DNA from 4 places in the Bacillus sp. JK62 genome. Region 1 is predicted to be linked to each of the others. Evidence: riboswitches for the same ligand, from Rfam matches in the RefSeq annotation. Region 1 holds a riboswitch; each other region holds the start of a gene.
What was found. A riboswitch is a leader RNA that binds a small molecule or an ion and turns the genes downstream of it on or off. The one in region 1 is predicted to bind S-adenosylmethionine.

Region 1 (7,680 bases):
AAATTTGAGTCGGCAAACCGCAGGCTCGGGACGCAAATGAAAGCCACCGGAGAGGTCATGGCCATCGGACGCACCCTTGAAGAATCGCTGTTAAAGGCGGTCCGCTCACTGGAAGCCGATGTCTATCACCTGGAACTGAAGGATGCGGAAGAGATTTCTGACGGGCTTTTGGAAAAACGGATCAGAAAGGCCGGAGATGAACGGCTGTTTTATCTCGCAGAAGCGTTCAGAAGAGGCTACACAGTGGAGCAGCTTCATGAGTTTTCCGCAATTGACGTATTCTTTTTGCACAAGCTCTGTAAGCTGGTCGCTTTTGAAACCGAGCTGAAAGCGGAAAAAGGCAGCCTCGCCGTCCTGCAGACAGCGAAGGAACTCGGTTTCTCCGACAAATATATCAGCCGGGAATGGAATATGCCGGAACAAGAGCTGTATCAAATGCGAAAAGAAGCAGCCATCAAGCCTGTATATAAAATGGTGGATACATGCGCGGCGGAATTCGAATCAGAAACCCCGTATTTCTACAGCACATATGAGGAAGAAAACGAGTCTGAGGTAACATCAAGAAAAAGCGTCGTCGTCCTCGGCTCCGGCCCGATCCGCATCGGACAGGGCGTCGAATTTGACTATGCGACCGTTCATTCTGTCTGGGCCATCAAGCAGGCAGGCTATGAAGCGATTATTATCAACAACAACCCTGAGACGGTGTCCACTGATTTCAGCATATCAGACAAACTGTATTTTGAACCGCTGACGGTAGAAGATGTCATGCACATCATCGATTTGGAACAGCCGGAAGGCGTTGTTGTCCAATTCGGCGGCCAGACGGCGATCAACCTTGCGGAAGAATTGAGCGCCCGCGGCGTCAAAATTCTCGGTACATCACTTGAAGATTTAGACCGTGCGGAAGACCGGGATAAGTTCGAGCAGGCGCTTGAGGCGCTGAATGTGCCGCAGCCGCTCGGAAAAACCGCCGTGTCGGTGAACGAAGCGGTCAAAATCGCTGCATCCATCGGCTATCCGGTACTTGTCCGCCCTTCGTATGTGCTCGGCGGCCGGGCGATGGAAATCGTCTATCACGAAGAAGAGCTGCTTCACTATATGAAAAATGCGGTCAAAATCAACCCGCAGCACCCGGTGTTAATCGACCGTTATCTGACGGGGAAAGAAATCGAAGTCGATGCCGTATCCGACGGCGAAACAGTCGTTATTCCGGGGATTATGGAGCATATCGAGCGGGCCGGCGTCCATTCAGGGGATTCAATCGCCGTCTATCCGCCTCAGTCTTTAAGCGGAGACATTAAGAAAAAAATCGAACAATACACTGTAGCCTTGGCAAAAGGCCTTAACATCATCGGATTGCTGAACATCCAGTTCGTACTGTCGCAAGGTGAGGTGTATGTGCTTGAGGTAAATCCGCGGTCAAGCAGAACCGTGCCGTTCTTAAGCAAAATCACTAAGATTCCGATGGCGAATCTGGCGACAAAGGTCATTCTCGGCCAAAAGCTTGCTGATTTCGGCTATCAAGAGGGGCTGCAGCCAGAACAGCAGGGGGTATTCGTGAAAGCGCCTGTCTTCTCATTCGCGAAGCTGAGAAGAGTGGATATTACGTTAGGCCCTGAAATGAAGTCGACGGGAGAGGTCATGGGCAAAGATTCAACCTTGGAAAAAGCGCTCTATAAAGCGCTGATTGCCTCTGGCATTCAAATCCCGAACTACGGCTCAGTGCTGTTGACCGTTGCTGATAAAGATAAAGAAGAAGGACTGCTGATCGCCAAGCGGTTCCACGCCATCGGCTATAAAATCTTGGCGACGGCAGGAACGGCGGCTTATTTGAAAGACGCTCAGATTCCGGCTCAAGTCGTCGGGAAAATCGGCGAAGAAGGGAAAAATCTGCTCGATGTGATCAGAAACGGCGAAGCGCAATTTGTCATCAATACGCTGACAAAGGGCAAACAGCCGGCCAGAGACGGCTTCAGAATCCGCCGCGAATCTGTTGAGAACGGAGTCGCCTGCCTGACATCTTTAGATACGGCCGAAGCCATTTTGCGGGTATTGGAAAGCATGACATTCCGGGCGGATCATATGCCTGCATCCGAAACCAATCAAAAGGCGGCAGTCACGATATGAAAAAAGCGCATTTGACTGTTCAATCCAACTTAGAAATTGCCGACCGGATTTATAAAATGGTGCTGAAAGGAGAGCTTGTCCGGCACCTTACCGAGCCGGGTCAATTTCTTCATCTGAAGGTGAGTGACGCGGTCACGCCGCTATTAAGAAGACCGCTCAGCATTGCGGACGTTAATTTCGCCGCGGATGAAGTATCCGTTATCTACAGAGCTGACGGTGAGGGAACGCGTCTTTTGTCCGGGAAAAAAGAGGGCGGCAGAATAGACGTTCTCGGCCCTCTCGGCAACGGATTTCCCGTCCGGCGGATTGAACCCGGCAAAACCGCGCTGTTAGTCGGAGGCGGAGTGGGGGTTCCGCCTTTGCAGGAACTGTCAAAGCGCCTGACGGAAAAAGGCGTAAACGTCATTCATGTGCTTGGATTTCAATCAGCAAAGGATGTTTTTTACGAACAGGAATGCCGTGCGTACGGAGACACTTATGTGGCGACGGCTGACGGAACATATGGAGTGAAAGGGTTTGTCACCGATATCATCCGTGAAAAGCAGCTCGAATTCGATGTCCTGCTAAGCTGCGGACCGACACCGATGCTGAAAGCTCTGAAGCAGCAGTACGGCCATAAAGAGGTTTATCTTTCGATGGAAGAGCGGATGGGCTGCGGCATCGGGGCCTGCTTCGCCTGCGTGTGCCGCACGGGTGAAAGCGATACATCCTATGTAAAGGTCTGCCTTGACGGGCCGGTATTTAAAGCTGAGGAGGTGGCGCTGTAATGTTAGAGGTGAATCTGCCGGGTCTCCAATTGAAAAACCCGATCATCCCCGCTTCCGGATGTTTCGGTTTCGGGAAAGAATATGCCGGATTTTACGATTTATCATGCCTCGGAGGCATTATGATTAAAGCAACGACGAACGAAGCCCGCTTCGGAAATCCGACACCGAGAGTGGCGGAGACAAGCGCGGGAATGCTGAATGCCATCGGACTGCAAAATCCCGGCCTTGAGCATGTGCTCAATCATGAGCTGCCTTGGCTCGAACAATTTGACACGCCGATTATCGCAAATGTCGCCGGTTCTCAGGTGGACGACTATAAAGAAGTGGCCGAGCACATCAGCCAAGCGCCGAATGTGCATGCGCTTGAGCTTAACATTTCATGTCCGAATGTCAAAACGGGGGGGATTGCTTTTGGTACTGATCCCGTCATGGCGGCCGAACTGACAAAAGCGGTGAAAGAAGTTTCCGCAGTGCCTGTGTATGTGAAGCTTTCGCCTAATGTCGCAAACATAACCGAAATTGCCAAAGCGATTGAAGCGGCCGGTGCTGACGGTCTGACGATGATTAATACACTCATCGGGATGAGGCTCGACCTCAAGACCGGACGGCCGATTTTAGCAAATAAAACGGGCGGACTGTCAGGCCCGGCGATCAAACCGGTCGCCATCCGGATGGTATACGAAGTCAGCCAGGCCGTTCAAATTCCGATTATCGGGATGGGCGGCGTTCAGACCGCAGAGGATGCATTAGAATTTCTTCTTGCGGGAGCGAGTGCGGTTGCCGTCGGCACGGCAAACTTCGTCAATCCGTTCGTCTGCCCGGAAATCATAGAACAGCTCCCCCGTGTGCTGCGCCAACACGGCTTTCAATCTGTAAGTGAATGCATCGGAAGGAGCTGGAAACATGAAAAACAACCTGCCCATCATCGCGCTTGATTTTGCATCAGGGGAAGAGACTTTAACGTTTTTAGACTTGTTTGAAAAGGAAAGGCTTTTTGTCAAAACGGGGATGGAACTTTTTTATCAGGAAGGCCCCGCCATCATTCACCAATTAAAAGAACGGAACTGTGATATATTTTTAGATTTAAAGCTTCATGATATCCCGACTACGGTCAATAAAGCGATGAAGCGGCTGGCCCGCCTCGGCGTTGATCTCGTCAATGTGCATGCGGCAGGGGGCGCACGCATGATGCGCGCGGCCCTTGAGGGGCTTGAAGAAGGCACGCCGGCAGGCAGAAAACGTCCGTCTTTAATCGCGGTGACTCAGCTGACCAGCACTTCAGAGCAGGTGGCGAAGGAAGAGCTTCTGCTGCAAAAGCCGCTGTTAGAAACGGTTGTGCACTACGGCAAAATGGCGGAAGAGTGCGGGCTGGACGGAGTGGTATGTTCGGTCCATGAAACAAAAGCCATTTATGAAGCGGTCCGGCCTTCATTTCTGACAGTCACGCCGGGCATCCGCACGGCCAGTGACGCAGCTGACGATCAAGTCCGGACGGCGACTCCGTCATTTGCGAAAGAAAACGGTTCGTCAGCCATCGTCGTGGGCCGCTCAATTACAAAAGCGGAAAACCCCGTTAAAGCATATGAAGCAATTAAACTGGAATGGGAGGGCGTTCGCCGATGAAACAGGCTATCGCAAAACATCTATTACACATTGAAGCTGTCTTTTTACGTCCGAATGAGCCGTTTACGTGGGCGAGCGGCATTTTATCACCGATCTATTGTGACAACCGTCTGACATTGTCGTATCCAAAAGTGAGAAATGATGTGGCGGACGGGCTCGGCAAACTGCTGAAGGAGCATTTCCCCGAGGCGGAGATGATCGCGGGCACTGCAACGGCGGGCATTCCGCATGCTGTGCTTCTCGCAGACCGTACAGGCGCGCCGATGTGCTACGTCAGAAGCAAACCGAAAGTGCACGGCAAAGGAAATCAAATAGAAGGCGCCATTAAGAAAGGACAAAAAACAGTCGTGATTGAAGACTTGATTTCTACCGGAGGCAGCGTGCTTGAAGCTGCGGCGGCCCTTCAAAGAGAGGGCGCGGAAGTCCTCGGCGTCATTTCCATTTTTACATACGGACTGCCGAAAGCAAAAGAAGCCTTTAAAAAAGCGGGTCTTCCTTATTACTCGTTAACCGATTATGACACGCTGATTGAAGTCGCGCTTGAAAACGGAACGATTCATTCAGCTGACATTGAAAAACTGAAATCATGGAAACTGAATCCCGAGTCAAAAGATTGGTTTAAAAAATAATGACAATAAAAACAGGCCTCAGGGCCTGTTTTATTATTCCTATCAAAAAACTCGGGTTGACTTCTGTTAGAATTGTGCTAAAATTTAGTACAAATCTAAAAAGCTTATCAAGAGCGGCTGAGGGACTGGACCGATGACGCCCGGCAACCTGCGTGTATTGCAAGGTGCCGCATCCAGAAAAATGCACAGCATTTTGAAGATAAGGGCTATACCGGGTCACTGTCTTTCATTCCGCTGGATTGAAAGTTTTTTATATAAAAAAAGATTGAGGGATAAGACAACCGGCAGAGAACAACAGCTGTTTGATTGTCTCCGGGAGGAGGAAAGAAAAAATGCTAACGTATGACACATGGGAAGAGCCGGCGATTACATTTCCGGAAGACGATTCCTATAAAGGCGCGCTGTCCGTTTTAAAATGGGCATACGGCCACTACGGAGACCAGCTTGTTTACGCGTGCAGCTTCGGGATTGAGGGCATCGTCCTGATCGATTTAATTTCTAAAGTAAAGAAAGACGCGGAAATCGTGTTTCTCGATACGGGTCTTCACTTTAAAGAAACATATGAAACGATCGAAAAAGTGAAAGAACGTTACCCGGGGCTGAACATTATCCTGAAAAAGCCCAGCCTTACTCTTGAGGAACAGGCCGAGGCTCACGGAGATAAACTGTGGGAAAGAGAACCGAACCAGTGCTGCTACATCAGAAAAATTCTGCCGTTAAGAGAAGCACTCGCAGGGCATCCGGCATGGCTGTCCGGCCTTCGCCGGGATCAAGGGCCGAGCCGGGCGAATACGAATTTCCTGAATAAAGACGACAAGTTTCAATCGATTAAAGTATGCCCGCTGATCCATTGGACATGGAAAGACATCTGGAGATATACTTCCAAGCATGAGCTGGATTACAATATCCTCCATGATCAGGGGTATCCGAGCATCGGCTGTGAACCGTGCACTTCACCTGCGTTTACCGCGGAAGATTTGCGGAGCGGCAGATGGAACGGCATGGCGAAAACCGAATGCGGACTGCATGAATAAAGGAGCTGCCCGATGGAATTAGCCGCTATTTTATTCTGCCTGTTTTTTGCCATGAATATCGGAGCCAGCGGAGCCGCGGCATCAATGGGAGTCGCTTACGGGTCCGGCGCCGTTAAAAAGAAAACGTATGCGCTGATCATCTGCGCGGCCGGAGTCCTGTCAGGGGCGGTTATCGGCGGCGGTGAAGTCGTTAAGACGATCAGCGGCGGAATCATTCCCGAACAAACCATTACGCTCACCATTGTCTGCATTATAATCGGAGCGGCGGCGCTATCGTTATTCACGGCGAATGTGCTCGGCATTCCGCTGTCGACGAGTGAGGTCACTGTCGGGGCGATTGTCGGTGTCGGCGTCGCGTACAAAGTATTGTTTTTACAGCATCTTTTGGTCATCGTGATTTTTTGGGTGCTCGTACCGTTCGTCGCGTTCTGTTTCACCTTTCTCGTATCGAAGGTATTCAGTTCTCTGAATATTCGAGTCATTTCGAAACGGAAACAGAAGATTTTAGGGATTGTGCTGCTTTTTGCGGGGTTTTGGGAAGCTTTTTCAGCCGGAATGAACAATGTCGCAAATGCGGTGGGCCCTTTGGTGGCTGCGGGCGTACTCAGCGTGTCAAAAGGAACGCTGTACGGAGGCATCTTTGTCGCTCTCGGCGCTCTGCTTTTAGGACGTAAAGTGCTTGAAACCAACGGGAAAAAGATTACGAGATTTTCAGCCGGAGAAGGCATACTGCTTTCAGGAACCGGCGCGGGGCTTGTCATTATCAGTTCCGTCTTCGGTCTGCCGGTCCCATTGGCGCAAGTCACATCATCATCAATTATCGGTATCGGAATGGCCAAAAACGGGCCGAACGTTTTTCATAAAGAAGTCGTGAAAACGATGCTCAAAGTTTGGGTCGTTTCGCCGTTTTTGTCACTGTCGATTTCGTATCTGCTTGTCTCCCTGCTGTTAAAAGGAGATTACTATTCCATCTTTATGATGGCCAGCGTGCTTTTGGCAGCTGGCGGAGCCGCCAGTCTGATGAAAGCCATCCGAAAAGAGAAACGCTCTGTCCATGAACAAGGCGGGGGCATTTAACTATTAATCTGAGTTTATTTATCTGTTAACTGGGAGGAATCATGTATTATGAGTTTAGCACCGCACGGAGGAACATTAATTAATCGGGTGAATGAGCAGTATGATCTTACATCCGTCCACAAAGAAATTGAGCTTGATTTGATTTCGTTCGCTGATTTAGAGCTGATCGGGATCGGGGGGTACAGCCCGATTGAAGGATTTTTCACAGAAAAAGATTACGTATCAGTCGTTGAAAATATGCGTCTGGCATCAGGGGTTGTCTGGTCCCTGCCGATCACGCTTCCGGTCGATTCAGAAAAAGCGGCTGAGCTTGCCGTCGGCGACACGGTGAAACTGACTTACGGCGGAGAAACATACGGCGTCGTCGACATCGAAGATATTTATACGCCGGATAAACAAAAAGAAGCCGTTCACGTATATAAA
Region 2 (7,680 bases), 460 kb from region 1:
TTGATTGCTGAGCTTTTCCACCTGCACCTTTCCGGAGAAGAAAACAGCGCCTCCGCCCATATCCGCCAGCCGATCGGGCGTGAGTGAATTGACGAGCTGTTTTTTATCATCCATATCGGCCCAAAGACCTTGGCTCACCGCAACGCCGGGAAGCACCTGTTCGCCGACCGAAACAGTCAATTCGCACTCTCCGCGGTGATTCCAAACTCTAACGGTTTCTCCGTCTTCTATGTTCCGGCGTACAGCATCTTCTGTATGAATAAAAAGTTTTGGCGCTTTTTCCAGTTTTACGTGTTTTTCGTTATTTGAAAATGTCGAATTTAAAAAATTATGATTCGGTCCCGGGACAAATAAAAGCGGAAAATCGTCATCGCTCTCAAGAGGGATGTGTGTCGGCAGCGCCGGATAACCGTCCTGTTTCATCTTTTCCGAATATAATTCAATTCTTCCGCTCGGTGTCTTGAGCTTTCCCGGAAAAAGCGGTTTTTTCCGTTTGGCTTTCATGAAGGAATGGCGTGAGAGCGCTTCGTAATCAATATCCTCGATATACGGATTGTCGGGAAAGTCCAGCGCCTGTCTGATTAATTCTTCATCGGAATCCTGAAGCTCCTGCTCGGTAAATCCCATTGCTCCGGCAAGCAGACGGAACACTTCCGTATTCGATTTGCTGTCCCCGTAGGGTTCGATCACCGGTTTTTGCAGCTGAATAAAATGATGCCAGTAAGACGTGTAAAAATCCGTGTTTTCAAAAGCGGATGAAGCAGGGAGCACGATATCCGCATATTTGGCGGTTTCCGTTAAAAATAAATCGTGAACGACTGTAAATAAATCCTCCCGCAGCAGGCCTTTTCTGACTTTATTCGCTTCCGGCGCAACCACTGCGGGATTCGTACCGTAAATAAACAGGGAGCGCACGGGCGGTTTTGTTTCTAAAAGAACGCTTCCGAGCCTGTTCATATTAAATGATCGCGGCTTCCGGCCGTAAAGCAGATCAGGCCGCTGGAGCGCTTGTCTGTTATAGTTTAATACCGCGCTGTTGTGCTTGATTGCGCCTCCTCCGGTGTTGAGCCACTGTCCTGTAACAGCCGGAAGGCAGGCGACGGTGCGGACGATCATTCCGCCATTGTCATGGTGCTGAATGCCGTTTCCAATCCTGATAAGGGAAGGGGAGGTTTCCCCGTACATTCTCGCAAGGCGTCTGATATCGTCGGCTTTAACGCCTGTAATAGCAGAAACCGTTTCCGGATCATAGTGTTTAACATGCGCTTTTAATTCTTCACTGCCTTCGGTGTATTCTGTGAGAAATGCTTCATCGTGAAGGTTTTCGTCGAATAAGACATGCATGATACCGAGGGCGAGTGCGGCATCTGTGCCGGGGCGAATGGGAATAAACCAATCGGCAAGCCGGCCGGTTTGATTCTTATGTACATCGATAACGACAATTTTAGCCCCTTTTTTCCGGGCTTTTTGAGCAATCATGATTTGGTGCATATTCGTGCTGACGGCATTGATCCCCCAAAAAATAAAGAGCTTTGCATGTATGGTCTCCTCCGGATCAGTACCCGCTCCTTCACCCATTGTATAGTTATAGCCTTCAGATCCGGCTTTGCTGCAGATCGTCCGTTCGAGATGACTCGCTCCGAGACGATGGAAAAAACGGCGGTCCATTCCCTCTGCCGCCAGTTTTCCCATATTGCCGTAAAAGCTGTACGGAAGAATGCTTTCCGCTCCTTCTTCGGCAATAAGCTCTTTCCAGCGCGAACTGATCGTATTGATCGCTTCCTCCCAGGAAATAGGCGCAAACGCGGCTTCACCTTTTTTACCGATCCGTTTTAACGGAACGGTTACGCGCTTCTCATCATAAATACGCTCAGCCATGTGTCTGACTTTGTTGCAAATATTCCCTGATGTGACCGGGTGATCGGGGTCTCCCTGAATGTTAACGATTTTTCCGTCTTTTTTTGTCACAAGCAAGCCGCATTGATCGGGACAGTCTAGGGAGCACACCGACTTAAAGACCCCGTTCGGCTGTGTTGCAGCAGAATTCATAGCCCATTTCTCCTCTTTGTTTATATTGTAAGCATTATAACATTTCAAAATCGAACGTCAATTCAGAAAAAAGTGTTGACATCATGGAAAGACTTTTCTATGATGAGTTTATTCTTTTAAACAGCCTGACAATTTCATCATTTTATTTTCTATCCAGAGAGGTGGAGGGACTGGCCCTATGAAACCTCGGCAACATTTATTGTGCCAATTCCAGCAAGCGTATGCTTGAAAGATAGGAAAGAATGGTCTATACATATTTGTGCGCTTCAAGCGGATAAAGACGGTATATGAATCTCTTTCCTTCTTTGAGGAAAGAGATTTTTTTATGGAAAAATTTATGTGAAAAGGATGTTTTGTACCATGACGGTTTTAATTACCGCGCCATATCACGACGAGGGGCTGAAGGAGCTGACTGAGCTGTTCGGCCGGACTGTGCACCGGCCGTGGAAGAAGCACGGCCGGGCCTATCGGGAAGATGAATTGATCCGAATGATTCAAGAGACAAACGCGTCGGGGCTTATTACCGAACTTGATGAGGTGTCTGAGCGTGTTATTGACATATTGCCGGATTCCGCTTTTATCGGTGTCTGCAGAGGAATGCCGTCTAATGTGGATATTGCGGCGGCGACTAAAAGAAAAATCCCCGTTTTCTTTACACCGGCCCGCAATGCCCAGGCCGTTGCTGAAATGTTTATCGGAAATGTGATTTCATTTTTGCGTCATACGTATTCTTCCCATCAGTGGCTGAAGGACGGGAAGTGGAATGGTGATTATTTGCAGGCTTACGTCAAATTCAGAGGAAATGAGCTGACGGGGAAAACAGTCGGCCTTATCGGTTTCGGCGCTGTCGGACAGAGAATCGCCCGGCTATTGGCCGCTTTTGATTGCAAAGTGCTTTACTATGATCCATTTGTCCGTCATGAAAACCGGGAGTATGAAAAAACGACGATTGAACGGGTATTTTCTGAAAGTGATATTGTTTCCGTTCACTTGCCGCGCACAGAAGAAACCATCGGCCTTATCGGCGCCCGGCACTTTCAATTGATGAAACAGGAAGCTGTTTTTGTCAATACGTCAAGAGCGGCGGTTACAGACAGGGAAGAGCTGCTGCGGGTGCTGAAAGAACGGCGGATTAAGGGAGCGATCCTTGACGTGTTTTATCATGAACCGCCTGAATCTTCTGATTATGAATTGATCTCTTTGCCGAATGTGTTAGCGACTCCCCATTTAGCGGGCGCAACATTTGAAGTGGAAGATCATCATGTGAAGATTTTAAATGAAGCGCTTTTCAAATGGAAACAAGATCAAACCTATACAATACGTGAACTTTATAACAAAAGAGAACTTGAAACGGAAGGAGGAGGCTGTAATGGCTGAACAAAAAGGCTACCTTGTATTTGACATCGGGACTGGGAATGCGCGAGTCGCGGTCGTGACTGCCGGCGGCGAAGTGACCGCGCTTGAAAGGGAAGACATCGAATATGTGACGGATCCGCTTTATCCGGACGGACGATATTTCTCACCGGAAGGGTTATGGACGCAAATCAGCGCTATGGCAAGAAAGGCTATTGCCAAGAGCCCTCATATTACATTAATCGGAATCACCTCAACAAGCCAGAGGCAGGGAATCGTTTTGATCAATAAAGATAAAAAGGCATTTCTCGGTCTGCCCAACATTGATAACAGAGGGCGTGAATGGGAAGGCGGGATTGAGGCAGAAGAAGAAGTGCATCAGCAAACCGGACGTCTTCCGAGCGCTTTATTTTCCGCCATGAAATTTGTCGGATTAAAAGCCAGACAGCCGTCTTTATGGAAAGAAGTGAAGTGCATCACAAGCATCAGTGACTGGGTGACATTTGAGCTGAGCGGAATTTTAAGCTATGAACCGTCACAGGCTGCTGAAACACTGCTGTTTGACGTAAGGAAAAAGGCGTGGTCAGAGAAATTATGCAACATCTTCGGTGTGCCTTCTGCCATTCTTCCTTCACTCGTCCGATCTGGGACGGTTGTCGGAATGTTAACGTTTAAGAAAGCGGCGGTGCTCGGTCTTTCTGAAAGAGTGCCTGTGATTGCAGGCGGGGGAGACACACAGCTTGCCATCAAAAGTGCAGATGCAAAGCCGGGAGATATCGTCATCGTATCCGGCACAACGACGCCGATTACAAAGATAACAGCGGAGACCGGAACCGAAAGTTTAGAGAATGCATGGCTGAATTGCCATACAGAAGAAGGTCAATGGCTTCTTGAAACGAATCCGGGTGTAACAGGACTCAATTATCAAAAATTAAAATCCATTTTTTATCCGAATGAATCCTACAGCGTCATGGAACGGGAAATCGCAAGTCTGCCGAAACATGATCATGCTTGTATATCTGCGTTAGGCTCCTATTTATCGCCTGAGAAAAACGCACTGGCAAAAGGCGGATTTATATTTGACGCTCCGCTGTCCCAAAACTTAAGCAGAGCCCATTTTGTTAAAGCCGCACTGCTGGAAATCGCTTTTTCAATCAAATGGAACTATGAGGCGTTAACAGAGGCGGCTTCCTTTTCACAAGATTATGTGAAGGTGTGCGGCGGCGGTTTCCAAAGTGATGCTTTGACGCAGTTTCTTGCTAACCTTCTTCAAAAGAAAATCTACAAGAGAGAGGGGTTCAGCCAGGCATCCGCAATGGGAGCGGTGATGATTTGCAACGAAGCTCTCGGTGTGAAAGCAGAGCTTTCGACCCGCACAAAGATAATTGAGCCGGAAGCGGATCAGACGGATCTCTTCCTATATGAAGAATGGAAACATACGCAAAAATTATTTACTCATTTTCAACCGGCGGTGAAAGCCTGACTTGGGGATGAGATGACAACATGAAAGATTGCTGAGGAGGAACAAAAATGCTTAATAAAATAGGAATTCCAAAACAGCTCGCCTGGGGATTTTTAGGGGTCGTGCTGTTTATGATGGGGGACGGCCTTGAACAAGGCTGGCTCAGCCCGTTTTTAGTTGAAAACGGCTTGACGGTACAGCAATCAGCATCCCTGTTTACGGTTTACGGTATTTCTCTTGCTGTGGCGTCGTGGTTTTCAGGGGTCTGCCTCGAAGCCTTCGGCGCAAAGCGGACGATGTTTATGGGGCTGTTGTTTTACGTCATCGGAACAGCCGCGTTTATCGCATACGGATTTGAGAATCTTAATTTGCCGGTGATGTATGTCACGTATTTTATTAAAGGGCTGGGTTACCCGCTGTTTGCCTATTCATTTTTGACATGGGTGATTTACCGTTCGCCGAAAAACAGGCTCAGTACGGCGGTCGGCTGGTTCTGGATTGCATATTGCTGCGGGATGTTTGTATTCGGTGCTTGGTATTCAAGCTGGGCTATCAAATCCTTCGGCTATTTGAATACGCTGTGGAGTTCAATTTTCTGGGTATGCCTCGGCGCGTTTTTTGCTTTGATTTTAAATAGGGACCGCTTTGAAAAGAAAAAGGCAGATAAGCGGGAAAAGGCGCAGGAATTAATGAAGGGAATCACCATCCTTGCTGAAAATCCGCGCGTGCTCTCTGGGGGGATCATTCGGATCATTAACAGCATCGGAACATACGGATTTCCGGTATTCCTCCCGATGCATATGGCGCAGCACGGCATTTCTACAAATGTATGGCTGCAAATTTGGGGAACGATCTTTCTCGGAAATATCGTCTTTAACTTAATATTCGGCGCAGTCGGCGATGCCTTCGGCTGGAAAAAGACCGTCATGTGGTTCGGAGGAGTGGGCTGCGGCATTTTTACTCTTTTATTATATTATGCTCCTGTTGTATCACATGGGAACTTGCTTTTCGTCAGCATTGTCGGTTTTATATGGGGAGGGCTCCTCGCCGGGTTCGTTCCGATCGGGGCTATCGTGCCGACGGCGGCCGGCAGCAATAAAGGTGCCGCCATGTCTGTGTTAAATCTGGCTGCGGGCCTGTCGGCATTTGTCGGCCCCGCGCTTGCCTGGGCGTTCATCGGGCTTGTCGGCGCACAAGGCGTTGTATGGATTTTCGCAGCGCTCTATTTCGTAAGTGCAATCTTGACAAATCAAATCAAAATACCTGAAGAGAAAACGGCAAAACACGATAAAGCATTGCCTGAATACGCTTCTTAACAGCAGCGCCCCGAAAATTCGGGGCGTTTTTTTACGGCTGCTGAAGAAACCCGGCAAACCGCTGAATTTGTTCACGTAACGATTGTTGGTTTTCGTGAAATTGTTTGAAACGATGTCCGTTTGCTCCGGACGGATGCGGGAAGCCTTCCAGAATGACCGCATGGCCCATTCTGCCGTTCTTCTTCAGCGTGCGGCAGGCTGATTCTGCTGCTTTTCCGAGAGGGATAAGCAGAATGTCTTTTTTCATCATTTCTATTTCATCCGGAAAACATGTCAGCGCGTAACGGCTGAGAAGAGCTGATCTGCTGATGGCCGGCCGGTGTCCCGTATAGTTTTTCTGTTTATAAAAAACAGGGTGTTTGATAACGGATGTCGTATGAAGCAGCTCCCGTTTTGAATCAAAAAACCGGGATGAATCCTCAACGTGAAGCGCGGCCGGCAGACCGCATTCATTAAGCATTTCGATGATGTGCTGCCTCATGGAACCGGAAAGTCCGGCCGCTTTTTTTGTCTCATATGCTATCACCTCAAGAGATTCGCCGTTTTTTAAAAGCTGTGCCGCTGCTTTGTAAGCCCGCTGCATCTGAAAAAAACCGGGTGTAATTCCGGAGATGACAACCGCAGCATGTGGGTTGATATCCTCATTATGAGGCGAATAATACATATCCAGATCTCCGTCCTTGGCTAAATGGAACTCCGGAGTCAGCAAATCCGATTTTGTAAATCCTCCCGAAGATGATAATGCTTTAAGCTGCTGCAAAAAATGCGCAAGCCGCTCACGATCGCAAATCATGTTATGCCTCCTTGAATCCGCCAGTTTCTCTTAGTGTCATCAAAAACGTCGGATGACATGCAGGCTCATAAACCGCTTTTACCGGCGTTCCAGAGCATTTTCAGCACGTGAGGCGTTCCTTTAACTTCGGCTGCCGTCGTTTGCACGGCTGTTTTTTTAGTAAGAAAGTCTTCCTGCAGTTCTTTCTGCTTTTGTGATAACAAACGGGTTTCTGTTTTGATTTCTTCAACGGACGTCTGCATAGACGCTGTCGCGGCGTTAATCTTCTTTATATCAGGCGCTGTGTTTCTTTTAAAATGCACGGCGGATACGGCTGCATAAATTAACGCGGCAGCCGCAACGGCAGCACTGATATACAAAATGATGATCATCTGCTTTTCACTCCTTTTTTTCAGTTGATACCCTTTACGGATCGTGTTGAATCATTTTATTTGCTAATTGTTTTTTTTCTGCTTATAATGTGAAATCGTACATAAGGACATTCAGAAAGGGTGAAAGACATGGAAAGCTTACAAAACAAAACGGCTCTAATCACGGGTGCGGGCAGAGGAATCGGCCGCGCCGCCGCTATCGCTTTAGCCAAAGAAGGAGTCAATATCGGTTTAATCGGCCGTACAGAAGCAAATGTCGAAAAGGTTGCGGAAGAAGTGAAAGCCCTTGGTGTAAAGGCATCATTCGCTGCTGCCGATGTAAAAAACCAAAAAGAG
Region 3 (6,815 bases), on a different contig from region 1:
TGACACTGTTAAGACTGAGAAAACTGAAGTTACTGTTACGAAAGTGGAAAAAAGAGATTCAGTAGGCTCTCAATTTGTCGAGAAAAAAGCGTCTGACGGCGGCGTTATCGTAGCTGTTCAATACACGGTTAAAAATGTTTCAAACAAGCCGTTAAGCTCTTTCTCCATTCCAAGAGCGAAATTAGTAGATTCTAAAGGAACATCTTATGATTCAGATATTGATGCTTCTTCAAGCTATGCAACAGAAACAAAAGTAGACAACAGTAAAATTTTAAGTGACTTGAACCCGAACATTAAAGTGACTGACGTAAAAGCTTTTGAAGTGGATAAAAATGCATACTCTAAAGGCACTTGGAAATTAAAGTTCAGCAACGATGTTGAAGTGAAAATTAAATAATCATCATAACAAAAGAGACCCTCATCATTTGAAGGTCTCTTTCTTTTTACGCCTTTTGGTACCCGTTCACATTGGAGGACTGCCACTTCCAAGAGTCGGCGCACATTTCTTCAAGCCCGCGCTTTGCTTCCCAGCCTAATTCAGCCTTCGCTTTTGCCGGGTCTGCGAAGCATGCGGCGATGTCTCCCGGGCGCCGGTCGGCAAAACGGTACGGCACTTCTTTTCCTGATACTTTTTCAAACGCCTTGACCATCTCCAGAACGCTGTAGCCTCTTCCCGTGCCGAGATTATAGGCGTCGGCGCCCGTTGTGTTCAGCACCTTTTCGAGCGCTCTGACATGGCCCTCGGCAAGGTCAACGACATGGATGTAATCCCGCACGCCGGTGCCATCCTTTGTCGGATAATCATTGCCGAACACCTGCAATCGCTCAAGCTTGCCGACAGCGACTTGTGCGACGTACGGCATTAAATTATTCGGGATGCCGTTCGGGTCTTCTCCGATCCGGCCGCTCGGGTGCGCGCCGAACGGATTAAAGTAGCGGAGCAGCGCAATGCTCCATTCAGAGTCCGCATTATGCAGATCGCGTAAAATCTGTTCCAGCATCAGCTTTGTCTGCCCGTAAGGATTGGTGGCGCTTAAAGGAAAATCCTCAGTGATCGGCGTTGTTTCCGGAACGCCGTAAACCGTCGCTGAAGAACTGAAGACGATTTTTTTCACACCGTGTGCCTGCATGGCTTCACATAAAATAAACGTTCCCGTCAGATTATTATGATAATAACGGAGCGGAACAGCCACAGACTCACCGACGGCTTTTAATCCCGCAAAATGAATGACGGCTTCTATCTCATTTTCAGCAAACACCCGGTGAACGGCGTCACGGTCAAGGAGATCCGCTTCATAAAACACAAGCCCTTTTCCGGTAATGTCTTTCACACGCTCCAATGCTTCCGGTGAACTGTTTGACAGATTATCCAGAACCACGATGTCATAGCCGCCGTTTAACAGCTCGACACATGTGTGGCTGCCGATATAACCCGCTCCGCCTGTCACTAAAATCGCCATGAAGAAAGCCTCCCCTATTGAATGAATTGACCATATTATATCGGTTTTTTCTTCCTCAATCATCCATTTCCAAAAAGTTTAATCGTTTAGTCATCGTTTCTTCATAATTTATTTTCATTCGCGTAAAAAACAGAGCCCTCGATTCAAACGGGTTGTGAAATAGAAATCCCTCCCCCGCGCATGGTAAGATAAGACAAAGGAGATGACGGTATGAAAAATGAAATCATTGAACGCTTTACCTCTTACGTAAAAGTCGATACACAGTCTGACGAAAACAATGAAAACTGCCCTTCAACACCCGGCCAGCTGACATTGGCCAACATGCTGGCAGATGAATTAAAGTCGGTCGGCATGACAGAAATCACAGTCGATGACAACGGGTACGTCATGGCGACTCTGCCGGCGAATACGGATAAAGACGTGCCGACTGTCGGTTTTCTGGCTCACGTGGACACCGCGACCGATTTTACCGGAAAAAATGTGAATCCTCAGATTATTGAAAGCTACGACGGGCATGATATCGTTCTGAATGACAAACTCAATGTCGTCCTGTCGCCTGAGCAATTCCCGGAACTTTCCCGCTATAAGGGCCAGACGCTGATTACAACAGACGGCACGACGCTGCTCGGAGCCGACAACAAAGCGGGCATTGCCGAAATCATGACGGCAATGGCGTACTTGATCAAACATCCGGACATCAAACACGGAACGATCCGGGTCGCGTTCACGCCCGATGAAGAAATCGGCAGAGGCCCTCACAAATTCGATGTCGGCCGCTTCAACGCCGCATTCGCCTACACGATAGACGGAGGCCCCCTCGGCGAACTGCAATATGAAAGCTTTAACGCAGCCGCCGCAAAGCTTACTTGTTACGGAAAAAGCGTCCACCCGGGGACGGCGAAAAACAAAATGGTCAACGCTTCAAAAATCGCGATGGAATTTCATCACGCGCTGCCGAAAGAAGAAGCGCCGGAATATACGGAAGGGTATGAAGGCTTCTATCATTTACTTTCCATGGACGGAGACGTTTCTGAAGCCGCCCTGTCGTACATCATCAGAGACTTTGACAGAGACCGCTTTGCAGAACGAAAAGAATATATGCAGAAAACCGCCGATGCGCTAGCGGCCAAATACGGCAAGGAAAGCATCAAGCTTGAACTGCGTGATCAATATTACAACATGAGAGAAAAAATCGAACCGGTCAAAGAGATAGTCGATGTCGCGTATCAAGCCATGAAAAACCTCGACATCGAACCGATTATCGAACCGATCCGGGGCGGAACCGACGGCTCACAGCTCTCTTACATGGGACTGCCGACACCGAACATTTTCACGGGCGGCCAAAACTTCCACGGAAAATATGAATACATTTCCGTCGATCATATGGAAAAGGCGGTAAACGTCATTGTTGAAATCGCCAGGCTCTTTGAAGAGCGCGCTTAAAACCAAAGCCCCTGCTTTGGTTTTTTTCTTTCACATGAAACCTTTCCTTCTTTCTTTCCGTATATAAGGTATGAAATGGAAAGAAGGAGTGAAGACTATGGCAAGAGGGACTGTAGCGAAAGAATTGAAAAAAACCTTAAAAGACCCGCGTGTTCTGGAGACGAAATCAAATCCTTTTAAAAAACTGCGGAAAATGTTCAAACGATTTTTTTAAGATAACATCTCGTTTTCGTTAAAAAAATAAAGAAAGCGCTGTCAACTCGCAGTCATCTGTTAGAAGCAGTTATTTTGCATATCATACGGTTTTTTAGGGTACTGAATAACACAAGGCAAACGAAAACACTGAAGTAGTTAATTAGACACTTACAAAAAATAGTGAAAAAGTTATATAAACGTTCATCATTCATCATCCGATACAATCTATAGAACCACAACAAGAGAAAAATTTCTTCAACCCATAGTCATTTTTACGGAAAATGACGTTATTTTTTAAAAAAGTGACAATTGTTTGAATACTTTTCGTTTGTTTTTTCGTACAATAATAATACCAAAACTTTTTTTGGGAGGTATGTAAAATGATGCTACTTATTTTCGCTGCTTTGACAGGGTATCTTGTTTTCTCTTTCAGTAAGGACAACCGCCGGAAAACGCCAAAGACAAGCCCGCTGGTGACAGCTGCCGACACGAATAACATCATTGACTTAAATGCGATCCGTCAAAAACGCCGGATGCCGCTATCATAAAAACGACAGCTGCCGCAAAATCGGCAGCCTTTTTTTATGCACCCGGCCGATATGAAACCTTCCGCCTCCTTTTTTCGTACAACATAAAAAAGGAGTTTTTTTATGTACCATTTTTACATCAAAGAGCGAATGTTTACGTTTAAGAATCGTTTTCAAGTGTTTCTTGAAAGCGGAAAAGAAGTCTACAATGTTGAAGGAAAGCTGTTTTCATTCGGTGATGAACTGAAGCTGACTGATTTGGACGGCCGCACGCTCGCCAGCGTCAATCAGAAACTGATGTCGCTCGTTCCCCGTTACGAGATTTCCGTCAGCGGCAAACCCGTCTGCCAAGTCATCAAGAAAGTCACGTTTTTCAAACCGAAATTTGAAATTTCCGGACTCGGCTGGGATCTTACCGGCGATGTGTGGGGCCGGAATTTTCAAGTGACAGACGGAAAATCAAACCGGATGACCGTCACCAAATCATGGATGAGCTGGGGCGATTCCTATCATTTGCAGATTGAAAAGGAAGAGGATATTGCTCTTTGTCTTGCGATCGCCATCGTGATAGATATGATTCTATTTGAGGGTGACAAATAAAAATATTTATCGAAATATATTGACAATATGAGAAAACATACTAAGATTAAGAGTATTACAGTTTATTCTGAAAAATAGCATATTTCCTTATCAAGAGAGGTGGAGGGACTGGCCCTATGATACCCGGCAACCGCTGTTCAGCAGAATGGTGCTAAATCCTGAAGATAAGGTTGAGATTTGCGGACGCAAGCTCTTCCCTATCCGAGGGAAGAGTTTTTTTATATTTCATCAGGAAAGAAGGAATCATTCATGTCACAGCAAAACACAGAACAACCATTGCATACTCTTCTAAGAAAAAACCCGCCGTTTCGCGCGGATCAGGTCGGAAGCCTGCTGCGGCCGGCGGCTGTGAAGCAAGCCCGCCTGCAAAGAGCGGCGGGTGAGATTTCGGCAGAACAGCTGCGCGAAATCGAAAACAGAGAAATCATCCGCAGCGTGGAAAAGCAGAAAGAAACCGGCCTCAATGTCGTGACTGACGGCGAATTCCGCCGTGCCTGGTGGCATTTTGATTTTCTCGAAAATTTAGACGGGGTTGAGGCATTTACGCCTGAAAGCGGCATTCAGTTTCACAACGTACAGACGAAAGCGCGCGGCATTAAAGTAACGGGAGATATTGATTTTTCTCAGCATCCGATGCTCGAAGATTATAAATTCCTGCACAGCATTGCCGGCGATGCTGTTCCGAAAATGACCATCCCAAGTCCGAATATGCTGTTTTTCCGCGGAAAATTGGAAAAAGCGGCCTACCAGAATGATTACAAACAATTTCAGCACGATGTGTCAAAAGCGTATAAAAAAGCGATTCAGGCTTTCTATGACGCCGGGTGCCGCTACCTTCAGCTTGATGACACCGCATGGGCCGTTTTCTTATCGGAAGCGGGGCTTCGTCAGATTGAAGATTTCGGCACAACGCCGGATGAGCTGCGCAAGCTGTTTGCCGCTTCCATTAATGACGCGATCAAGGACCGCCCTGACGATCTGAAGGTTACGATGCATATCTGCCGCGGCAACTTCCAATCCACATGGACGGCTGAAGGCGGCTATGATGCAGCGGCTGAAACGATTTTTGACGGGCTTGACCTTGACGGATTGTTCCTGGAATATGATGATTCCCGCTCCGGCGGCTTTGAACCGCTCCGCTATGTCAAACGCTCTGATCTTCAGCTTGTGCTTGGATTGATTACATCAAAACATGGCGAACTTGAAGACAAGGACGCGATTAAACGCCGGATTGAAGAAGCTTCACAATATGTCAGCCTGGATCAGCTTTGCCTCAGCCCGCAATGCGGATTCGCCTCCACTGAGGAAGGAAACCTGATCACAGAAGAACAGCAATGGGCGAAACTGCGTCATGTCGTCAGCATTGCCGGTGAAGTCTGGAAATAAAAAAAAGACACGCGATCAGCGTGTCTTTTCTGTTTACAGAGGACCGGTTCCGATTAAAATATCGATATCTATCGTAATATCCGCCGCTTTTCGGCTGATAAACCGCCGGATGTTTTCATCAGTACATTTCCATGTTAAGGGCGTCATTTTCACAAGCCGCTCGAGGTCAGGCTGCAATAAGGTCTTCGTGTAACACAGCCGTTTGCGCTCAAAGGTTTGAAAGCCCGCTTGGAATCGTCCGGCCGCAGAATCGGCGGTGTCATTCCGCCGAGGACTGTCTCCGAAGAAGAATTCCCTTACTTCCTTCAAATAATCACGCCGCGGCACCGCTTTAATGACTGTGCCGCCCTTTCGTAAAAGCCTGCTGCATTCCTTGTAATTCCAAGGTGATAAAACAGACATCACGACATCAAAACAGCTGTCGGCAAACGGCGCATCCGCCACATCAGCGACGGCAAAAACAAAATGATCCCCGAAGGCCTTTGCGGCATGCAGCACACCTTCTTTCGAGAGATCAATGCCGATTCCCGTCATGGAAAAAGCGGGCTGAAGCCATTTGCATACGGCGGCTAAATGAGTGCCTTCTCCGCATCCCGCATCCAATATCGCCGCCGTTGTTTGCGGAGATTGAATGCGGCTGATGATGGCGGCGATCTCCTTTTGAACCGGCCCAAAAAATTCCCGGCTGTCAAAAAGAGCGCGTCTCGCTTCGAACAGCTGCCTGTCATAGCGGGTTTTGACCGATTTATTGAGGAAATTCACATATCCTTGCTTTGATATATCAAATGTATGCCCGTGTCCGCACATCAAGCTTTTGTATTGTGAGACCGCCATGGCCGAACTGCATAGCGGACACCTGAATACGGACTGGTATGATTGCAGTAATTCCGCGCGTTTTCTTTTTATAGACGTCAATAAAAACACCTCATTCATTCGTTATTCCGATGAAATGAAAAAGGCATAGACAAATAAACCTCGCAAAATTGGAAGTTTAACCTATTTATCTATACCTCTCATTATCTGTAACGAATGAACTGAATGATCATGAAAATGACCCCTTTTCTGCCGTCTTTTGAAGGCGGTGCCCTCAGATACATTTTATCAGCTGCATCCCGTCTTTACAATGAACCGGAACTGTTTTTCGGGGGCTTTTTATACCTTTTTAATCCAATTACTTGTGAACATCCTTTATTTTCTTTATTTA
Region 4 (7,680 bases), on a different contig from region 1:
GGAGCATCGTCGGACTAAAAGGTTCCGGCTCAGCTGTAAAAGTATCAAGCAAGCTCGCCAAAACAGGTGCCGCCAAAGTGGATAACGTCTTGGAAGCCGGTGAAAAAGCGGCTGCAAAACATGTAAAAACCGGGATTGAAAAAGGAAAAAATTATATCAATTCCGTTTCGAAAAATAAGTACCAACCCGCGCTTGCCGGAATAGCACAGGATATTGAAAATACTCACAATGTGAAGAATACGCCTTTATTGAAAAGTATTATTGAAGATCAGAAAGAAAGTGTTCTCAGTAAATCTGTGACTTCAAATTTTAGTACAGGAAAAAGCAAGTATACCGCCGGTACAATGAAACATATTTATCATGGAGAAGTTAATAAACGCGGTAAAGCAGTTGGCTACCACCATGAAAGAATGATGGGCGGGAAGATTATACCAGGTACAGAAAAGAAACCTGACAAAAATGGAGTGTATATGGCGAAAGTTGAAGTCGGGTCTGTAAAAAAGATAGCGGATTCAAGTTTCTTTCCAAGGGAATGGAACCGCGTTGATGTATTAAAAGCAATTGACGAAGCTTATCATACTAGAAAACAAGTACGTTCAAATAAGTATAGGGGAATCACTTCAACAGGAATTAAAATTGAAATGTATTTAAATAGTGACGGAACAATAGCAACAGCATATCCATTATATAAAAAATAATCTAAAAGGTGAACGTGATACATGAAATATTCATACAGGTTTGATAAAGATCCATTTGGTGATATAAAAATAGTTTTACCAGAAGAAATCAGTCTTTTCTCTGACTTCATTGAAAATATTACAACAATAGAACAAACTGATGAGTATATAGAATACATTCAAAATGTTTTAAAGGGGATACATGAGGATTTTGAAATTGATTTAAACGGGATAAGTGTATTGATAAAAAAAGATGTTACCGATGTTGAAAACCCTTTTTTGATCGATGACCCTTATAAAAACTCAATAGAAACAGACCAATTTAAAGAGCTATTATTAATATGGAGAAACAAAATTCCTGAGATATTTAAAGGTTAAGTACATTCATTATTCTACGCGGTGAAATTTGGTTCTTAACCTTTATTGAGCCGGTATTCAAATTTCCCAGAGACCAAGATATTAAAGCCTTTCTCATAAGAGATGGGCTTTCATAGTGCGTGATATTTGAGTAACATGTCAGACCCCACTTGCCGATAAGGTCGGAAAGTATAGTTCCGTTCTGAGTGATCCAAAAAACATTAGTAAAATAAAAAAATGGCTCTCTAATTCTGATAATAGACCTCCTAATGCCTTAAACAAGTTACAGACAAATAAAACAACACATTGAATTCCCCAAGATAAAAGAAAGCCCTTCTCTTATGAGAAGGGCTTTATCTATGTTTTCAATAGGATAGACTTTCTTCAGTCCGTAGAAAAGCACATCGAGATTGCGCGTAGTCTTCCGTAAAGTACGTTCCTTTTTGACGCGTTTTCTGTTCTATTTGCGGACATATTACCGCCTCCATTTCGGTTAAGTCACCGAAATAAAAACCGCTACCCTGCGCCTTAATACGACTAAGTCAACACAATAAAAAACGGCTAGAAACGTTGATATAACGCCTCTAACCGCAGTGTATGATTCCGACTGGGCTCGAACCAGCGACCTCTACCCTGTCAAGGTAGCGCTCTCCCAGCTGAGCTACGGAATCATGATATGTATGTGTTGCTGGGTATGTTGTTGTCTCTCTGACATTTATAATTATATATCCTGATTTCTCATTCGTCAACACTTTTTTTATCTAAAATAAAAAAGGGCGCGTCGCAAAATTGACGGCGCCCTTTTCGTTTATGATCTCACTTGGGCGGGGGTTATTTTTTTCAATGCCTGTTCGAAGTCCCGTTCTAAATCTTCGGCGTTTTCGACTCCGACGCTCAGGCGCAGAAGGCCGTCTGTGATGCCGCGTTTCTCCCTCTCTGCTTTCGGCATGGCGGCATGCGACATGGCTGCAGGGTATGAGAGAATGGACTCGACAGCGCCGAGGCTGACGGCAAATACCGGAAGCGATACGTTTTCGACCAGCTTTTTGACGGCTTCTTTGCTTTCCAATTCAAAGGACAGGACGGCGCCCGCTCCGCTCGCTTGACGTTTATGGGTATCGGCTCCCGGGTGTCCGGCAAGGCCGGGATAGTAAACGTTTTTGATGGCGGGATGCCCGTCAAAATAGGCAGCCAGCCGTTCAGCCGTCCGGCTCGCTTTTTCCAGTCTGACCTGCAATGTTTTTAAGCCTCTCAATACGAGCCAGCAGTCCTGAACACCGAGCACCGCTCCAAACGAGTTTTGCAGCTTATACAGCTGATTGCCGAGCTCTTCATCTTTTACGGCGGCAAGGCCTGACAGCACGTCACTGTGGCCGCTTAAAAATTTCGTCGCGCTGTGAAGCACGATATCTACACCGAGATCAAGCGGACGCTGCAGAGCAGGCGTCATGAATGTATTGTCAAGGTATGTCAGACAGCCGTGATCCTTTGCCAGTTTGACGACGCCCTTAATATCCGTGATGCCGAGCGTCGGGTTTGACGGTGTTTCCATATAAATGGCTTTCGTGTTCGGACGGATGGCGCGGGCGACCGCTTCTGTGTCCGTCATATCGACAAAGGTATGTTCGATTCCGAAACGGGACAGAACCTCAGTCACCATGCGGAATGTTCCGCCGTACACATCCTCCGTGACGAGAACATGGTCGCCTTGGGATAAGAGCAGAAATGCCGTCGAAATCGCCGCCATACCGGAGCTGAAAGCAAAACCTCTCGTTCCGCCTTCAAGACCTGCGATCGTTTCTTCAAGCGCTGTTCTTGTCGGTGTGCCGGAGCGGCTGTAATCATATGTCCCGAATTCTTCAAATGAAGACTGATGGAATGTCGAAGCATGCTGGATCGGCACGCTGACGGCTCCGGTGGCTCCGTCTGTTTTAAATGGATTGTGCACGAGCTGGGTTTCCAACGTCCAATTGTGATTACTCATATGACACGGCCCCCTCTTTTACTTGCTGTAATGCCTGCTTTACATCCCGCTTCAAATCTTCTGCATGTTCAATGCCCACTGAAAAACGCAGCAGGCGGTTGCAGACGCCGTTTGCGATACGGATGTCTTCCGGAATGTCCATGTGCGTCTGTGTCGCGGGGTATGTAATAAAGCTTTCCACCCCGCCGAGACTTTCTGCGAAACAAATCGTTTTCAGCGCCTTTAAAAACGGATTGACCCATTCTTCTTTTTGCAGCCGGAAAGACAGCATTCCGCCTTTTCCGGGATATAACACGTCGGCGATTTCCTCTTCCTGTTCTAAAAATTCTGCAAGTTCACGGGCGTTTTCTTCATGACGGCGCATTCTGAGTCCGAGTGTTTTCATCCCTCTCATTAAAAGCCACGAATCAAACGGCGGGAGAACGGCGCCGATCGCATTTTGGTGATTAAACATGATGTCGCCGAGCTCTTCATCCTTAACGACAGCCAGACCGGCAAGGAGATCATTGTGCCCGGCTAAATATTTTGTGGCGCTGTGAATGACGATGTCCGCTCCCAGTTCAAGCGGGCGCTGGAGCACCGGAGTATAAAACGTATTATCCACAATTAAAAGCAGGCCGGCTTCTTTCGTAATCCGGGCGATTTTTTCAATGTCCGCCTCCTGCATTAACGGGTTTGTAGGCGTTTCAACAAATACCGCTTTCGTGTTTTCCGTTAATTTGGAGCGTAAACAGTCTTCATCGCTGAAATCATCGTAAATAAAGCTTAAGCCGTATTTTCTCCATTCATTTTCAAACAAACGGTATGTGCCTCCGTATAAATCGGAGGATACAATCAATTCATCCCCGCTTTTAAATAAAGCCATAATCGTTTGAATGGCTGCCATTCCCGAGCTGAAAGCAAAGCCTCTCGCACCGTTTTCCAACACGGCGATAGCGTCTTCGACGAGCTGGCGTGTCGGGTTTTTCGTGCGCACGTAATCAAAACCTGTAGATTCTCCTATTCCTCTATGGCGGTAAGCGGTGGACAGATAAATCGGCGGACTGACCGTTCCTGTTGCTTCTTCGCTTCTATTTCCAATTTGGGCTAATTTTGTTTCAACATGCTGCGTCATCAGTAAGCACCATCCTTTTCAAAAATAAAAAAGCTCCCTCTTCATAAGAAGAAGGAGCTTTTCTCTTCCTCTTATCTTCCAAGCATGTGAATCGCTTGCTGGATTTAGCACCTTGGCACTTTGCCTTCCCGCGGCAAAGCAAACCGGTTGCTGAGGTTTCAAAGGGCCAGTCCCTCCACCTCTCGTGATAAGAATATTGTTTTGTATTTTCTGATTGTTCTATATTAACGCACTATAAAATGGATTTCAACAACTTTTTAATTTTCTGAACTCTCGCAAGAAGTGCATCTGAAGAAAGAAATTTCTAATAATTCATGGTACAATAGGGAAAAACCATCAAGACAAGAAGCGGCCTGGAGGAATGCGAAGTGGCACCGAAAACCGGAATCATTCATGAGAAAAAACTTTTCTCTCATGAGCTTAAAGAAGAAATGACCGTTTTGGTCTACCTGCCCAACACTTACTCCCCTCTGTATAAATATCATACGGTCATCGCCCAGGACGGCCATGATTATTTCAGATTAGGAAGGATCGGGCGGCAGGCGGAAGAGCTCATGTCAAAAGGGGAAATTGACCGCTGCATCATTATCGGCGTCCCATATAAAAATGTGCGGGAGCGAAGAAACACATACCATCCCGAAGGCTCTAAGTTCGCCTCATATAAACGGTTTATCGCAAATGAGCTCGTTCCTTTTATCGACAAAGAATACCCCACTTATCAAGTCGGATACGGCCGCACCATGATCGGGGATTCCCTCGGCGGAACCGTCTCGCTCATGACGGCGATTGACTATCCGAACATGTTTGGAAACGTCATCATGCAGTCTCCGTATGTTGACGGGCACGTGCTGGATGCCGTCCGGCAGTCGGAGGATCTCAAACAGATTTCCGTTTATCATCAAATCGGAGAAAAAGAAACCGCCGTCCACACGACGGACGGCCAGGTGCTTGATTTCACCGCGCCGAACGAAGAGCTCAAACAGCTGCTGGAAAGCAAACAGTCCGAATACACGTATGAAACCTTTGACGGGGATCATAAATGGACATACTGGCAGCCGCTCATCACGCCGGCGCTGAAAAAAATGCTGTAACCATTCATTTAAGGAGGGAACTTTCATGAAATACGGTATTGTTTTATTTCCATCAAAAAAATTACAGGATCTCGCCAATTCGTACCGGAAACGCTACGACCCGAGCTACGCGCTCATTCCGCCGCATCTGACGGTAAGAGATCCGTTTGAAGCGACAGAACAGGAAATCGAGCAGGTCGTATCACAGCTGAGACAGACGGCGAAAGAGTCGCATCCGCTCGTTCTGAAAATCACAAAATACAGCTCGTTTTCTCCTGTGAATAATGTGATATATATGAAAGCAGAGCCGACGGAGGAATTAAAATCTCTGAGTGAGAAATGCTACTCAGGAGCATTATCCGGCGAGCCGGAATACAGCTTCGTTCCGCATGTCACGGTCGGCCAGAAGCTGTCGTCAGATGAACATTCCGACGTACTCGGACAGCTGAAAATGCAGGACATTTCCCACGAAGAAGTCATCGACCGTTTTCACCTGCTCTATCAGCTGGATAACGGCTCATGGACTGTGTACGAAACATTTTTATTAGGCGGAGGAGAATAACTGCTTGGAATCCATCATCGTAAAAACTGAAAAACAGCTGAACGACGCTTTTTTCGTCAGAAAAGAGGTCTTTGTGAAAGAACAGCACGTTCCGGAAGAAGAAGAGATTGATCAATTCGAAGACACGTCAGAGCATATAGTCATATATGACGGAGGCCAGCCGGTCGGAGCCGGCAGATGGCGCTTGAAAGACGGGCATGGAAAATTAGAGCGCATCTGCGTAATGAAAAGCCATCGTTCTTTAGGCGTCGGGGCCATCATGATGCAGGCGCTTGAAAAAGCGGCGGCCGCCCAGGGTGCCGGCAGCTTTATCTTACATGCGCAGACGCAGGCGGTTCCGTTTTACGAAAAACAAGGATACCGCGTCACATCCGGCGAAGAATTTCTCGATGCGGGCATCCCCCATCTGGAAATGATAAAGGAATACAAACAATAAAATCAAAAGCACTCCTGTTGATATGACAGGAGTGCTTTTTTTATGAAAATCATACCATTTCATGAATTTTATTGTATTTCATGGAAGGTTAATGTATGTTTAGTATACTAAGTATTACAATTCATACAAAAAATACAATTCATATTTCGGAGGGATAAACATGACGGCACCAAAAGGAAAGCACATATTCGGGACTGTTAAAGTGGGCACAAAAGGACAGATTGTCATTCCTAAAGAAGCAAGAGATGTTTTCGATATAAATCCGGGGGATTCACTGCTTATGCTTGGGGATGACCAGCAAGGTATCGCACTTGTTAAACAAGAACTCTTTTTCGAGTTTGCAAAAGATATTTTAAACGCTAAGCAAATCGACGCAGATAGCGAGGATGAGTAAATGCACGCGATTGAGCTGAAGCAATTAACGAAACATTATAAAGAAACCGCCGCCGTTGACCGTCTTGAGTTCTCAGTTGAGAAAGGGGAATTTTTCGCTTTACTCGGTGAGAACGGAGCCGGAAAAACGACATTAATCAGTATGCTTTGCGGACTTCTTTCTCCGGATGAGGGTGATGCATCAGTGCTTGGACACAGTATTTTGACTGATTTGGATAAAATAAAACCGAAATTGAATATGTCCCCGCAGGAAACAGCCATCGCTCCTCATCTAACCGTACGGGAAAACTTAGAGTTTATAGCCGGAGTCTACGGAATTCCGAAAAAAGAAGCAAAAAAAAGAACAGATGAGATGCTCGAATTGTTTCAATTAAAAGAGAAAGAAAGAGCAAAAACAAAAACCTTATCAGGAGGAATGCAGCGCCGTCTCAGCATCGCAATGGGCATGATTACAAAACCGGATATTTATTTCTTAGATGAGCCGACATTAGGGCTGGACGTCCGTTCACGCCGCGAGTTGTGGAAAAATCTTGAGACATTAAAGGGTGACATGACGATTATTTTAACAACACACTATTTAGAAGAGGCTGAAGCCCTGGCAGACCGTATTTGCATTTTAGAAAATGGGACTTTAAAAGCACTGGGCACGGCGGAGGATCTGAAAAAACAAACACATTCAGCCACATTTGAAGATGCCTTTTTAGCGATTTGTGACGGAGAGGCGGGTCTTTATGCTTGATTTCGCCATTCGCAACCGCAAAGAGATTTTTCGTGATCCCTTATCTATCATCCTTGGAATCGCACTGCCTGTTATTCTATTGTTTCTGTTTACGGCGATTGAAAAAAATGCGCCGCTTGATACCTTTAAAATTCAGCACTTAGCACCCGGACTCATTGTTTTCGGTTTCGCTTTCCTTACGATGTTCTCTGCATTGCTGATCGCAAAAGACAAACAGACCGCCCTTTTGACCCGTTTGTTTGCTTCCCCTTTAAAAACAGCCGATTATGTCATCGGTTACGCAATGCCGATGCTGCCGTTAGCCATTTTACAAATCGTCATTTGTTTTATCGCAGCTGCGGCTGCCGG

Region 2: another riboswitch for S-adenosylmethionine. It lies ahead of ACWJJ4_RS14625 (2-hydroxyacid dehydrogenase); the one in region 1 lies ahead of ACWJJ4_RS16310 (phosphoadenylyl-sulfate reductase).
Region 3: another riboswitch for S-adenosylmethionine. It lies ahead of ACWJJ4_RS01120 (5-methyltetrahydropteroyltriglutamate--homocysteine S-methyltransferase); the one in region 1 lies ahead of ACWJJ4_RS16310 (phosphoadenylyl-sulfate reductase).
Region 4: another riboswitch for S-adenosylmethionine. It lies ahead of ACWJJ4_RS11110 (methionine biosynthesis PLP-dependent protein); the one in region 1 lies ahead of ACWJJ4_RS16310 (phosphoadenylyl-sulfate reductase).

Annotation. Positions count from the first base shown of each region.
Region 1 is NZ_JBSJQA010000006.1:609,237-616,916, reverse strand. Features, by position in the region: gene carB (carbamoyl-phosphate synthase (glutamine-hydrolyzing) large subunit) at 1-2,127, shown strand, start outside; gene ACWJJ4_RS16330 (dihydroorotate dehydrogenase electron transfer subunit) at 2,124-2,894, shown strand; gene ACWJJ4_RS16325 (dihydroorotate dehydrogenase) at 2,894-3,829, shown strand; gene pyrF (orotidine-5'-phosphate decarboxylase) at 3,798-4,517, shown strand; gene pyrE (orotate phosphoribosyltransferase) at 4,514-5,146, shown strand; SAM riboswitch class I at 5,248-5,352, shown strand; gene ACWJJ4_RS16310 (phosphoadenylyl-sulfate reductase) at 5,479-6,180, shown strand; gene ACWJJ4_RS16305 (inorganic phosphate transporter) at 6,193-7,257, shown strand; gene sat (sulfate adenylyltransferase) at 7,306-7,680, shown strand, end outside.
Region 2 is NZ_JBSJQA010000006.1:149,915-157,594, forward strand. Features, by position in the region: gene ACWJJ4_RS14620 (molybdopterin oxidoreductase family protein) at 1-2,049, opposite strand, end outside; SAM riboswitch class I at 2,196-2,288, shown strand; gene ACWJJ4_RS14625 (2-hydroxyacid dehydrogenase) at 2,410-3,426, shown strand; gene ACWJJ4_RS14630 (FGGY-family carbohydrate kinase) at 3,419-4,885, shown strand; gene ACWJJ4_RS14635 (RbtT/DalT/CsbX family MFS transporter) at 4,933-6,180, shown strand; gene ACWJJ4_RS14640 (hypothetical protein) at 6,212-6,973, opposite strand; gene ACWJJ4_RS14645 (DUF948 domain-containing protein) at 7,039-7,344, opposite strand; gene ACWJJ4_RS14650 (3-ketoacyl-ACP reductase) at 7,474-7,680, shown strand, end outside.
Region 3 is NZ_JBSJQA010000001.1:217,500-224,314, reverse strand. Features, by position in the region: gene ACWJJ4_RS01145 (DUF4352 domain-containing protein) at 1-397, shown strand, start outside; gene galE (UDP-glucose 4-epimerase GalE) at 444-1,460, opposite strand; gene pepT (peptidase T) at 1,671-2,903, shown strand; gene ACWJJ4_RS01130 (hypothetical protein) at 3,479-3,646, shown strand; gene ACWJJ4_RS01125 (LURP-one-related/scramblase family protein) at 3,749-4,225, shown strand; SAM riboswitch class I at 4,310-4,396, shown strand; gene ACWJJ4_RS01120 (5-methyltetrahydropteroyltriglutamate--homocysteine S-methyltransferase) at 4,475-5,611, shown strand; gene ACWJJ4_RS01115 (methyltransferase domain-containing protein) at 5,645-6,526, opposite strand.
Region 4 is NZ_JBSJQA010000003.1:290,496-298,175, reverse strand. Features, by position in the region: partial or broken gene ACWJJ4_RS11130 (EndoU domain-containing protein) at 1-698, shown strand, start outside; gene ACWJJ4_RS11125 (tRNA-Val4) at 720-1,055, shown strand; tRNA gene ACWJJ4_RS11120 (tRNA-Val) at 1,633-1,705, opposite strand; gene metC (cystathionine beta-lyase) at 1,843-3,018, opposite strand; gene ACWJJ4_RS11110 (methionine biosynthesis PLP-dependent protein) at 3,011-4,132, opposite strand; SAM riboswitch class I at 4,201-4,326, opposite strand; gene ACWJJ4_RS11105 (esterase family protein) at 4,501-5,223, shown strand; gene ACWJJ4_RS11100 (YjcG family protein) at 5,249-5,764, shown strand; gene ACWJJ4_RS11095 (GNAT family N-acetyltransferase) at 5,769-6,200, shown strand; gene ACWJJ4_RS11090 (AbrB/MazE/SpoVT family DNA-binding domain-containing protein) at 6,361-6,594, shown strand; gene ACWJJ4_RS11085 (ABC transporter ATP-binding protein) at 6,595-7,332, shown strand; gene ACWJJ4_RS11080 (ABC transporter permease) at 7,325-7,680, shown strand, end outside.